2 linked regions of the Blastopirellula marina genome follow. Each later gene encodes a partner of the first gene's protein in a complex. Links are inferred from orthologs where the notes say so. Each region holds a gene or a part of one and is shown on either strand. Other genes may lie near its edges.

The links.
Region 2: the proteins of C5Y96_RS14370 (region 1) and trxA are in contact, whole or in part, in an NMR structure (PDB 2IPA), measured with the Bacillus subtilis proteins. The link is inferred for Blastopirellula marina from one-to-one orthologs.

The regions. Positions count from the first base shown.
Region 1 is NZ_PUIA01000038.1:131,484-137,724, reverse strand. What follows is about bases 3,381-6,241. They hold C5Y96_RS14370 (arsenate reductase ArsC), read right to left. Parts: upstream 5,086-6,241; coding sequence 4,675-5,085; downstream 3,381-4,674. Other genes in these bases: C5Y96_RS14360 (ArsR/SmtB family transcription factor), read right to left, coding at 5,774-6,133; C5Y96_RS14365 (MIP/aquaporin family protein), read right to left, coding at 5,082-5,765; C5Y96_RS14375 (ArsI/CadI family heavy metal resistance metalloenzyme), read right to left, coding at 4,209-4,673; C5Y96_RS14380 (GlsB/YeaQ/YmgE family stress response membrane protein), read left to right, coding at 3,886-4,146; C5Y96_RS14385 (glycosyltransferase), read left to right, coding at 3,381-3,811. In the rest of the region: C5Y96_RS14395 (endonuclease/exonuclease/phosphatase family protein), read right to left, coding at 1-467; C5Y96_RS14390 (FAD-dependent oxidoreductase), read right to left, coding at 482-2,506; more of C5Y96_RS14385, read left to right, coding at 3,005-3,380. UniProt on the Bacillus subtilis protein: Catalyzes the reduction of arsenate [As(V)] to arsenite [As(III)]. In vitro, can dephosphorylate para-nitrophenyl phosphate (pNPP).
Region 2 is NZ_PUIA01000037.1:184,479-190,656, reverse strand. Bases 1,248-4,045 are described here. They hold trxA (thioredoxin), read left to right. Parts: upstream 1,248-2,385; coding sequence 2,386-2,706; downstream 2,707-4,045. Other genes in these bases: C5Y96_RS12625 (hypothetical protein), read left to right, coding at 2,928-4,045; arsC (arsenate reductase (glutaredoxin)), read right to left, coding at 1,729-2,070; C5Y96_RS12640 (stage 0 sporulation family protein), read right to left, coding at 1,248-1,532. In the rest of the region: C5Y96_RS12650 (hypothetical protein), read right to left, coding at 1-79; C5Y96_RS12645 (Minf_1886 family protein), read right to left, coding at 102-602; more of C5Y96_RS12640, read right to left, coding at 609-1,247; more of C5Y96_RS12625, read left to right, coding at 4,046-4,103; C5Y96_RS12620 (hypothetical protein), read left to right, coding at 4,165-4,596; C5Y96_RS27600 (hypothetical protein), read right to left, coding at 4,656-5,504; C5Y96_RS12605 (sodium-translocating pyrophosphatase), read left to right, coding at 6,061-6,178. UniProt on the Bacillus subtilis protein: Participates in various redox reactions through the reversible oxidation of its active center dithiol to a disulfide and catalyzes dithiol-disulfide exchange reactions.

The sequences.
Region 1 (6,241 bases):
TAGTCGAAATGAGTGGCCAGGACTTTCAGCGGTTGCTTGAGCCCCGGTAGCGTGATATCGGCCTCCATGACCCCGCGTTGTTCGCCGCCTGCCAGCGACGGAAGACGATGATTTCTGGCAGAGATGGAAGCATACCGGGTCAAAACGGCGTTGCCGTAATGCCCCCCTTGGAGATCAATGTTCCCTCCAAAGACATAGTTCATCTTTAGCAGTTTGGCGAGCTCGGCTGCCTGATCGATGTTGCCCGTCCGCTGGGTGTTTTGGTCGACTTCCTGCAGAACAATAATATCAGGCTGGGCATCGCTTAAGACTTGCGCGATGCGCGAGAGGTCGAGCTTTCCGTCAGTTCCTTCACCGTGGTGAATGTTGTAGCTGACAACCCGGATCCGTGTTGGCTCTTCCGCGATCGCCGCTGACGCAACACCAAGCGTCAGCAGTATAAGAAGATAGGTTTGCAAAGCAGGCATCGAACGTTTCACATCTAGGGAACAGGTACAAGCACTACCGCATCAGCAACGACGTAGCCGTTGACGCCTTCATTGGTGAGCGTGATCACCGTCTCACCACTCAGATCGAACTTGCCCAGCGAGACAAAGACCTTGTCGACACTAGGTGTCTTCTTCTGATTGATCGTCCCCGAGTAGACCTGCTTCCCTTGCGAGGTGACCGTTACCGGCACGTTCGAGGCCCGATTCGGATTGCTGGAATAGGCAATGCGGACGTCATACTTGCCAGCTTCCAGTTTCGAAACCTCAAAGGCAATCGACTTTTTGCCTTGCCCTTTGTTATCATCGTGGACATAGCCGGTTCCAACATATCCCGAAACCGAGCTGCTGACGGGCCACTCGCCCGTCTTCTTGGCCTGCGTGTCGTCGACCACAACACCTTCCAGCTTCTTTGGATCAATCACCTGCTTGGGATAGGAAGGCTTACGTTCCATTTGCAGAACCTGTCCATCCTTCAACAGTCGATCGCTCAGTTCAGCATATTCAATATCCTGGACAGCGATCTTCTGGTCGATGGCCATACAAGCCGCGGTGGCAGCCGATTGCCCGAGGATCATGAAGACAGGCTCCATCCGGATCGAACCGTAGGCAATGTGCGATGAAGAAACGCAGACCGGTACCAACAGGTTCGTGCATTCCTCTTTCTTCGGCGTCACACTGTCATAGCTGATCGGGTAAGGGCCGCCTGGGCTGATCTGGATATCCCCTTCGTTGCGGACATGTCCCTTATCCGTGACATACCGCTGAACGTTATGCGAGTCCATGTTATAGGAACCCATCCCAATACTCTTGGGCGTGGGTACCTGGGCTCGCAGCATCGGCTCGCACATCACAACCGGGCCAACCATTCGTCGAGCTTCGCGGACGTAGATCTGATGCGGCCAGTTGCCGTTGTCGACGAATTCATCCTTGGCCAAGCCCCACTTGTTCATCCGATCCTGAATATCCTGGGGGATAGAAGGATCGTTGGCAATAAAGTAGAGCCAGCCCTTCTGATACGTTTCGTGCTCTTGAATGATTTCCTTGCGACGCTCGTACGAGGCTTCCGGATAGTCGTAGTTCATCCCAATATTGTCGGTCGAGAACGCCCCATGGTTGTTTGTATCGGTCTTGAAGTTAGGAGCCGGATCGAACTTGTTGAAGACACCCTTCCAGCCACCCTTGAGGTAACGAGCCAGTAAAGCGTATTGCTTTGGATCGTAACCTTCTGGCTTGGGGAACTTGACCTGGTTGTCAGCCGCCGTGGTCAAACACATGCGGAAACAGTAGGCCTGAATCTTGTCGTCGCCACTTCCATCGGGTCCTGGCTTCGCAGTAGAAATGCGTGGCAACAGCCCGCTACTCGGATCCCCTTCTACCACATACGGATCGGTTGGGTATTCGAATTGATGGCTATGAGCCCGGGTAGCTTGCACCCCATTGATCGTTTCACCATAAACATCGTTCGACTCACGACCGACGTGATACGAAACGCCGGCCGCAGCCATCAGGTCTCCTTCGTAAGTCGTATCGAGGAAAATCTTTCCGGTGTAGGTATTCCCATCGAGGGTCGTAATGCTGACGATCTTGCCGTCGACCTTCTTTACACCATTCTTACGATCGAGCCACTGATCGCGGACGACAGGTATCTTGTACTCGTCGACCAGTTGCTCGAACACCTTTTCGGCTACGTGGGGTTCGAAAACCCACATCGCGTTGTCATTCGCGCGATAGCGACTGTACTGTTCAGGCTTTTGCTGACGCCAAGCACTATCTTGGTCGTAGTGCTTTTTGACACGCTCGTAGAAGTCGAGCGATAGCCCGCCGATAGCGTTTTTGTCGCCACTGTCTGTCCATCCCAAGCCGCCGCTGGAGAGACCACCGAGATGCTTGTCTGGCGAAACGATAACGACCGTCTTTCCCATTTTCTTGGCTTGCACGGCAGCGGTAATGGCAGCCGAGGTTCCCCCATAAATGACAACGTCGTAATCTTGAGGGGCAGCGACTAGCGAAGTTGCCATGGTAGACAACGCAATAGCAAACGCGGCAAGACATCGAATCACAGGGAGAACTCCAAAAAGGCAGGGGTTTTTGAGGTTCTATTATGGTAGCCCAAAGATAAGGTGGATCAATCCGCCTTGTCTCCCGACTTGCGTTGCCTTATCTGCCAATGCGACCCAAGGTGAATCAAAACAACTAAGGCGAGTTACATACCCGTTAACTGGGCTAAAGACACTCGCGATGCGGTCCCGATATCGACGACATGGCGATATCTTGCCTGATTTGCCTGATCGAAATCCCCACTAATACGAATTCCCAGCAGGGCTTACCGTGCCGAATGACTCCCAGTGGTCAGCGACAGAGAACTTCATGAAACGCTAACCATCTAGGACGTTTCGAGAGAGTTGGGCGAATTTATACTCAGGGAATAGGTCGATTCTTCATTATGCTCGGTAACCCAGGCCATTATGTCAGAGCACCCTTGTTCTTCGCCCCAGCAGCCCTTGGTTTCTGTTGTCATGGGCGTCTGGAATCCTCACCCCAAGCACTTTCCTGAAGTAGTCGAAAGCATTCTCGCGCAGACCTATCAGAATCTACAGATCATCTTGATTGAAGATCCCTCAGAACGTGACGGTCGTGAGATGGTAGGCCACTTAAAAGATGACCGGCTCACCCATATCCGTAACGAGCAGCGAACCAGTTTGCCTGATCAACTCAACAAAGGACTAGGCCTGGCTACGGCGGATCTGATCGCGCGGGGGGATGCGGACGATATTTGGGAACCGCATCGCGTTGCGACTCAGGTCCAGTGCTTTGACAACGACCCAGACCTGGTCGTTCTAGGAAGCACGTTAAACATCATCGACGATAACGGCACTCATCTCGGCTATCGCGACTACCCTCGCAAGCATGAGGATATTGTCCGAGCACTCCGCCGATATTGCCCCATCGCACAGCCTGTTGTGATGTTCCGGCGCGAAGCGGTCATGAAGTTAGGTGGATACCACAAAGACTTTTATGTGGAAGACTATGATCTTTGGTGCCGCCTGGCCAAAGCAGGTGCGAAGTTTGAGAACTACCCCGAACCGCTGGTTCGCTATCGCGTTCACCCCGAAGGTATGAAGAGCACCAAGCTCAAAAAACAACTCGGGGAAACCATTCGCATGAAAGAGGCCCACTTTCGTGGTCAGATGGTCGCAGCCGATCACATGCGTCTGCTGGCCGAGCGGGCCTTGATGTGGATGCCAAGCAAATTCGTGCTATGGCTGTTTGGACAAATGACCTTCAGCAAGCATCTTCCTTCCTCCAACCAGGCAGGCCCCTAGGCCCAATGTTGGCACGCTTTATGCATTACGGGTAAGTGAATTGAACCACGCCTATTGCAAAGGGAGCAACAACCATGGGCATTATTTCCTGGATCGTGTTCGGCCTGATTGCCGGGGCTTTGGCTAAGTTTCTCTTTCCCGGAGACGACCCGGGAGGCTGCATTGTCACCATCATCATTGGTGTCATTGGAGCCATCGTGGGTGGTTTCATCATGACCCAACTGGGATACGGCACCGTCACCGGCTTCAACCTATATAGCTTTGGTGTCGCAATCCTGGGATCGATGGTCGTTCTGGCTATCTACCGCGTTTTAATCAGCGGGAAAGCTAAATAGCAGCTGACCCAAGAAAAGCCAACAGCCTGATGGAGTTCATCAGGCTGTCTTGATTTCAATGCTTACAATTGAATCTGCGACAAGTTGGGACTGCAGCAGCCTGACTGTTCATACAGTTCGTCCTTCGCGTCAGCATTCATGACCACGAAGACTTCCCACTTGTGTCCATCTGGGTCGGCGACCCAAACCTTATCCTGCACGGCATAGCAACAGGTCGTCGCTTCTTCGTGCATTACCTTGTACCCCGCCGCTTGAAACCGCTCGGCCGCGGCATGTACTTCGGCAATCGATTTAACCTGAATGCCAAAGTGAGCAGAACCTTGCTCGACTTGAAACGGCTCGTCAATCTCGTTCAACGAAAGGTTCACCGAGGGATCGGTTGGTTCGAATTTCGCGTACCGGGGACGCACTTTGCTGGGGGCTGTTCCCAGAAGCATTTCGTAGAACTTCTGCGATGCCTCCAGATTCGAGACATTCAATGCGACATGAATGCGAAAACTGCCGGGAAAATCAACTGCGGATTCCATGTTAGACTCCTAAATACTGACCAATCTTGGCCTTGATCTCATCACGTACACGCCGAAAAGTCGGCATCTTTTCCTCATCTGTACCCTGGGCATCGGCCGGATCATCAAACGGCCAATGCAGTGTCTCCTTGGCCTCAGGGTAGATCGGACAATCTTCTCGGGCGTTATCACAAACGGTAACGACCAAATCAAATGGCTGATGCTGGAAGTCGTTGGCCGACTTGCTTTCGTATCCACCAATGTCGACGCCCAATTCTTTCATCGCTTCAATCGCCAGCGGATGGACATAGCCGGAAGGTTTCGAGCCGGCAGAGTAGGCGTCCCACTCACCCTTGCCCAGTTCGGCCCAAAGCGCTTCGGCCATTTGTGATCGGCACGAGTTGCCCGTGCATAAGATCAAAACACGTTTCATGATCCTTCCTCCACCGTATGATGTTCCGATGCAGCATCTGCCCCGGAGCTTGTTTCCGAATGAACGAACTGATAGGCGAACACAGCCAGGATCGCGCCTGCCGTCGTTGCCACGATATAGATCCACAGATGTTCCAGGTGACCGCTGACCAAAGCCGGAGCGATCGATCGAGCTGGATTCATCGAGGCACCGCAAATTGGCCCGGCGAACATCGCTTCCAGTCCAACCGTTGCCCCGATCGCGGCACCTGCCATGATTCCTTTTTCCTTGGCTCCGGTAGCAACGTTCAGGACAATGAACATCAGCAGAAACGTGAGGATCACTTCCAGCACAAACGATTGCCACCAAGGCCCCGCCGGTATCGTCGCCCCTAACGTATCGTGTTCAAGGAAAAGCACGCGCAGCGTAACACTGGCCGTGATGGCCCCAATCAGTTGAGCAACGATATAAGGAACGACTTGCTTGCCATCGAATTGGCGAGCCGTCCAAAAACCGATCGTTACTGCCGGATTGAGATGCGCACCTGAGATATCCCCCAGTGCGTAAATCAATGCCATGACGATCATCCCCCAAGTCAACGCTATACCAACGTGCGTGATCGATTCCTGGGTCATGTCATTCACCACGACCGCCCCGGTCCCGGCGAAAATGAGGGCAAACGTTCCAATGACCTCAGCCACGTATCGTCTCACAGTTGGCAGCCCCCATCGCATGCAGAGGTTCTCTTCTCGACATCCGACTGGACGACCGTTTCCAGACATTGAAAGAAGCCATCCAGGCAGCCACACGTAAGCGAGTAAAAGTTCGAAGTCCCTTCTCGACGAGACTCAATCAGCCCCACTTCCTTAAGCACTGCCAGGTGCTTGGAAACGGTCGACTGATCGCAACCAATACTTTGCGTTAACTCTTGGACACACATTTCACGCTGGCCAAGCAGATCCAACATGAACAACCGGCTCGGGTGAGCCATTGCCTTGGCTACTTTGGCACGTGCTTCGTACTGCGCAAGTGTTTTCGTGACAGGTTGTGTTGCTTCTGCTTTATTCATGGCTTAATGGCAATATAGCCATATTCGATCGAAGTGACAATACGGGAGTCAGGATGGCTTCCAAAATCAATATTAAAGAACTTGCTTTTTAGCAAACGGAATAAGTGA
Region 2 (6,178 bases), on another replicon or contig:
GGTTCGACGTGGGAAGATACACGGGCGACTTGCGAACTTCTTCCGACTTGGGAGCCTGTTTGTTTTTGGCGGCCGCCATGGTTCTTCCCCCTATCCTTGGATTAGGCTTGCCCTGATTCTTCCGATAGCTGGAAGTCGAAGTTCTTCACGAACGCGTCTTCAAAGTCGTACTGATCGTCGAAGTCTTCGCGTCGGTCCGATTTCGATTTACGCATCATGCCAATGCCAATCAGGTTGTAGACGATCTCGCCAAAGTCGCCGGTCGTGTGTATGCCCCACGAGTTGAGCACCACCTTGGCCAACAGCCCATACTGCTGCTGAGCATACTGCCGGATGGCCTGGCACAATACCTGGCCGGTCAGATGGCGTTCGACGTCTTCCTCTTCTTCCCAGCCTTCCAGGTCGTCTTCGAGTTCGTCGATCTCTTCCTCGAAGCATTCCAGGTCCAAGTCTTCTTCCTCTTCGGAAGGCTCTTCGTCCTGCTCCTCTTGATACCGCTGGCCGAATGAGAGGGCTTCACGGACAAATTGATACGCTTCCATGCGATAGCGTGGGTCGTCTTTGAGCAGTTGCATGAACGCGGAATAAGTATCTTCGGACATGCCGTTTTATTCCTTCGGATTGTCTGAGTTGGACTGGGTGTTCTCGCCGCCATCTTCGTCGGCAGCATCCTTCTTGTCACGACGCTTGCCCCGCTTGGAACCACCCCCGGTTTGGCCGTTGCCGCGTTTGAGGACCGTCAGCACGTCGCTGGCGTCGATCATAATGTTGCGGTTGTCTTCCATGCGAACGAGCAACTGACCAGCGAGGATCTCGTGATTCAAAACGCGACCGCGACCACTGTTGGTCACAATATCGCTGCCAATGGGCGGAAGGTCGCGCTGCAGTTCTTCGTACGTGTCGTACTCGTAACGCAAACAGCACTTAAGTCTTCCGCAACGGCCGGAAATCTTCGTTGGGTCGAGCGTCGCTTTTTGGAGCTTGGCCATCCGCATTGAAACGGGCGGCATTTCGCTCAGGTGCGTGTTACAGCAGACCGGCTTGCCGCAGTCGCCGTAATCGGCCAAGAGCTTCGCTTCGTCACGAACGCCAATCTGGCGCATCTCGATGCGGGTTTGCAGTTCGGAAGCCAACGCTTTGACCAGCTCGCGAAAATCGACCCGCGACTCGGCCAGGTAGTAAACGATGATCCGTTCGCCGCCAAACAGATGCTCGACATCGACCAACTGCATGGGGAGATTCATCTCGCGGATCACGCGGCGGACCGTTTCTTCCTCGCGCAGGGCATCGCCGACCATGTGCTCGGTCTGCTTGACGTCTTCTTCCGACATGGCCCGCATGATGCTACCAAATGCCGGATCGGTCAGTTGCTTGACCGCTTCGTCGGTGGCTTCGCACAGGACATCCCCCACCTCCAAGCCGCGCTTGGTGCGAATGATGACTTGATCGTCGCGGTTGTATTCATCTTTTGCTCGGGCCGAGAACACGCCTAAAAAACGCATGGCCCCGTAGCGAATGATGTATTTCGCCATACTGAATATCTTTATTTCGCCGTGCCCTTGAGTAAGGACGCTCGGCGATTAAAACGTAGGGCCTGGCAGGCGGCCTGCACGATGACCAAACGTTAGGTAGGTTTCGATAATCTCTGCAGTATAACCTGATTAAGGCCTTCCCTGAAATTGGGAACTTGCCCCTCTCGAAGTAAGCCTTCGGGCCGATAGCTATGGATCAAGGAAGGATCTCATCGACGCTCTCAGGCGGTCGTCCCAATCGGGCCTCGTTGCCAACGACGACAATCGGGCGTTCGATGATCTTCGGATTGGCAGCCATCTGGGCGATCCAGCCTGCTTCGTCTTCGGGTTGTGGCAACCCCAGGGCTTTGTGATCCTTCTTTCGCACCAGCTGCTCGGCCTTGAGCCCCAGCTTTTTGAGCAGCCCCTTGAGGGTCTTCTCGTCCGGGGGGTTATCTAGGTAAAGCACCACCTTGGGCTCGATCCCATGTTCTTCCAGCCGAGCTAGCGTTTGCCGGCTCTTGGTACATCGCGGATTGTGATAGATCGTGACGCTCATCGAGCACCTTGTAGCAGGGGGAGTCGAGGAATATGGGAAGTACGGGAAACCGAGGGAAATCAGCCTGTAACGCAGTTCACCAATTGGCATCCTAGTTATCAGAGCACAGCAGGAGGGTGCCGGGAAGGTTGCCTCGACTCGGTTACCCCCCATAATAAAAGCATGCCCCCTGGGTTGTGAACCTGGTTAAAATTCGCGATTCTATTGGTTTAGGCTCGGAATTACGGCATGCTGGACCTCTGGGCTCGACTTGATCTGTTGAGACGCAAGCGACAGTTAACCCCCATATTTTCCATTGATCGGGAGAAGCCTCCAATGGCCAAGACATTTAATGAAGACAACTTTGATGCCGAAGTCCTGCAATCGAGCGAGCCTGTCTTGGTCGACTTCTGGGCTCCTTGGTGCGGTCCTTGCCGTCAGCTGGCACCAGTGATCGATCAACTGGCCACCGAATACGAAGGTTCGGTCAAAGTTGGTAAGGTGGACACCGACCAAAACCCGAACCTGGCCGTGAAGTACGGTATTCAGAGCATTCCGACCGTCATGATCTTCAAGAATGGTGAAGTCGTGAACCAGATGCTCGGCAACCAGCCCAAGGCCAACCTGCAGCAAGCCCTGGACGCTGCCAAAGGCTAAGTGCTGACGCAGGATCGACTGCTAGCAAAACGGAGGACGTTCGTCCTCCGTTTTTTCGTGCGCTGGACCAATTGCAATCGGTGGTAGCAGTGCCACCACCTTGCTAGCCCGCAGCATTTCAATCTGCGCAGCCGTTAAACTCAACTTCTTAGGCACATCATGCCGATGCGAAAGGATGGCCGAGTAATCCATTCGACTGCCGCCAACCGTATTGATTCGCCATGAAGCCGACTATCCGCCCATCGAACATCACGCCATCGCCGCGCCCTCTCTCTGAGCAGGGAACGCCCGAGCTGCGAATCGATCCACCGCACTCCGCTTCTGTCGACAGCAATTCGGCCGATTATCTGGAAGAGGACCAAGGGGTCGACCTGACTGCGGCCGACCTCGATACGCTGCCTGACTGGCAGCGGCGACAGATCAATCAGCTGGCCCGCTTGATGCGCGATCGCCAGATGGAACTCGACCGCCGCGAGGCGGAGCTCAACGCTCGGATGGCGAATTTCGAAAGTCAGCAGCGCAGCGCTGCCCTGTCGATGGACGAGCCGCTTCCCCATTCCGTAAAGCCTAGCGCACAGCCATCCCAACCGAAGAGTTCTTCCGCGAGCCCGCTTCGCAACATCGAAGAAACGATCCGCGGCTGGCGACGAAAGTGGCGTGGTCAGTCGACCGAGATTCCCGAGGTGGAACCGGAAATCCACGATTCGATTACCGTTCGGTTGGAAAAGCTGAGCGAAGCGGAATCTCAATTGGCGCAGCAATGGGCCCTGCTCAAGAATGCCCGATCGCTACAAGCCCTGAGAGAAAAAGAGTTTGCCGGCTACACGCAAAAGGTCGAGCGTGAGATGGAGCAAAGCCGAGCCCAGCAGCACCTGTGGCTCGAGCAGGAACAACTGCAACTTTCACGCGATCAGGAAGAACTGGCTCGTCGCGAGAACGAACTAGCTGACGTGCAGCAGGAAATGCAGTACGCATTCGAGGAATTGCAACTCATTCGCGATCAGCTGGAAATGGCCTGGGCCGAAATTCGCGTGCGAATTCCTTCCGCTCTGCGGCGACGACTGGATCAACAAACGGATAGCGCTGTCGACCACTTCGACAAGGCCCTGCATGCCCGAAACCAGGCCGCCAAAGCTGAGATTCGGCAGATGCTGCATCAGTTGGAACTGGCCAAGCTAGAGATCCAGGAACAACACGTTCAACTGGAAGACAACGCCGATCAACACCACACCGAGATCCGTCGCGCCAAGCATGATTTATCAGATCGCGAGGCCCAGGTTCGCGCCCAATTGGCCGAGCTTCGCCGCGAGCACGAATCGCTAAACGACACCAAGCTGGAAATCTTGAAAGAGCGTTACCAAGATCTGAGTCGCGAAATTACTCCCAAAGCGGCATAACAGCTTCTATACTGTCCGGTCGAATTGCCTTCCGTTCTTTCGCGCATCGAAGGACCTCGCTGTGACCGGTACGATTGTTGTTTACTGCCTGATGGGCCTGGCGCTGCTAGTTGGTTCGCTCGTTTCTTTGTCGAATCAGCCGGGAATTCGCGGCTGGCGAAACCTGGCGATGCTCTCGATTTTCGTTTTGGGAATCGTAAGTCTTTTCGTTGCCGGCTGGATGACGGCCATGATCGTTTGGTTTAGCTGCGCTGTCGCGAGTGCACTTCTCTATAAGCTGTACGACCTGGTTGCCAGGAGCAAGCATTCATCGGACGAAGAGGAACTAGAAGATCCACCGCATTCGATCTTCACGCTTCTGATGCACAGTTTGTTGGTCTGGCCGTTGATCTTTTTAGAAGGCTTTGAGTACCTGTGTGCCGAGCTGTTTCCCGCAGCACTTGCGCCTCGTATGGAGGTAGAAGCCCCTGCCGAGGACGAGTCGAGCGCATAAAAAAGGGGACGCTCGACGAGCGTCCCCCGAATCGTGCTGATTCCAATGAATCGTCCGAATTACTCAGCGCTGAGCGAGAGCGATTCGGTTGGCTTCTTGTTTGCCTTTTCGCGAGCTGCGTGACGCTCTTTCGCAGCTTCGGCTGCCTTATAAGCGATCTGCAGTTCCTGGCGGCTGAAGTAAGGGGTGTCATCACCAACCAAGTGTTCGATACGCTTGTTGGCGAGTTCTTCCCAGCTCATGCCGTTGTTCAGGTGCCAGGCAGCTGCTTGAGCACTGCGCTGATTCAGTTCACCGCTCCCCAGCATGTGACACAGGTCAGCAACGCCAGGCTTTTGGGTGTAAGCACTGATTGGCTTCAATTCGTAAGGGATTTGCGGATCTGGATCTTCCAGGCCGTGATCCAGGCAAACGCCTTGGACCTTCAGACGTTGAACCTTTTCAGGCATGACGTTGAAGAAACCACCGCCACCGCCGCCGTTGCCGCCGCCGCCGCCGCCGAAGCCGCCACCGCCTTGGCCACCGCCGAAACCGCCGCCGACGCCTTGGTTACCGCCACCGTTTTGGCCGCCGAAACCACCACCACCGCCGCCGAAGCCGCCGCCGCCGTTGTTACCGCCGAAACCGCCGCCACCGCCGAACTGAGCCAGCGGAACACCAGCGAACGCGGCCGGTAATTCGACACGCATCTTCTTCTTGGTTTTGTTCGTGATAATAACGGTGCCCTTTTCCGAGCTCATCGGGATGAACTTCACCTCGATGTCACCGTTATCGATTGCCTGGAACATCTCAACGGTTTCGACTTCGCTATCCGATCCGGATTTCTTATTTTCCGCGATCGCTGCTGGAGCCAAACAAGCCAGCATGGCCATGCAGCCAAACAATCGCCCAACCATGTGCCATTTCATGAGATAACTGCTCCTAATGATTCGCTCGATTTCGGCGAATGCCCGCGAATCGACTAACAACTGTGAGATGATCCAAGACAAGATCCGCTTGAGTCGCCCCCAAAGTTGCAGCGATCAACGGATACTTTTCCTACCCAATACGTAGGAAACACAACATCTAAAGCTTAATCGCTGTTCTCGAAGAAGCCAACAAATTTGTACGAGGGAAATCAATACGCCTAACTTGGGGGGCAAGTGTCGCCTGAACCTAAAGGGGGCCGAGTCTTTGGCGTTCACTTCCGGCGGCAATTCGCAACTCGAGGGGCATTTGACGCGGCCGATTGGTCAAAGCCGGGAATCAGCCATTTAAAGGGCCTCATGACACCACAAATGCGATCTTTATGCGGACTTATTATCATTATTACTCTGTGAAGCTGGCACAAACCAGTTTTAACCCCTCCGATAATATGGATAATAACGGCAACCCCACACGAGACTTGGCCTGGTGGCCGGCATGTGGGCTCCCATCGAATGCGACACCCTGGACACTGCCGTCGGTCTACAAAGGAATGGCACCATGTTTTTCGGCATCTGGCTGTTGGTACTTTTTGCGTCGATTGCGGCCCTCGTTCAGGCCTATTTCTTTTTTACGGCCATGGTGCGAGCCGATCCCGGTACTTCCACCATGCAGCGTA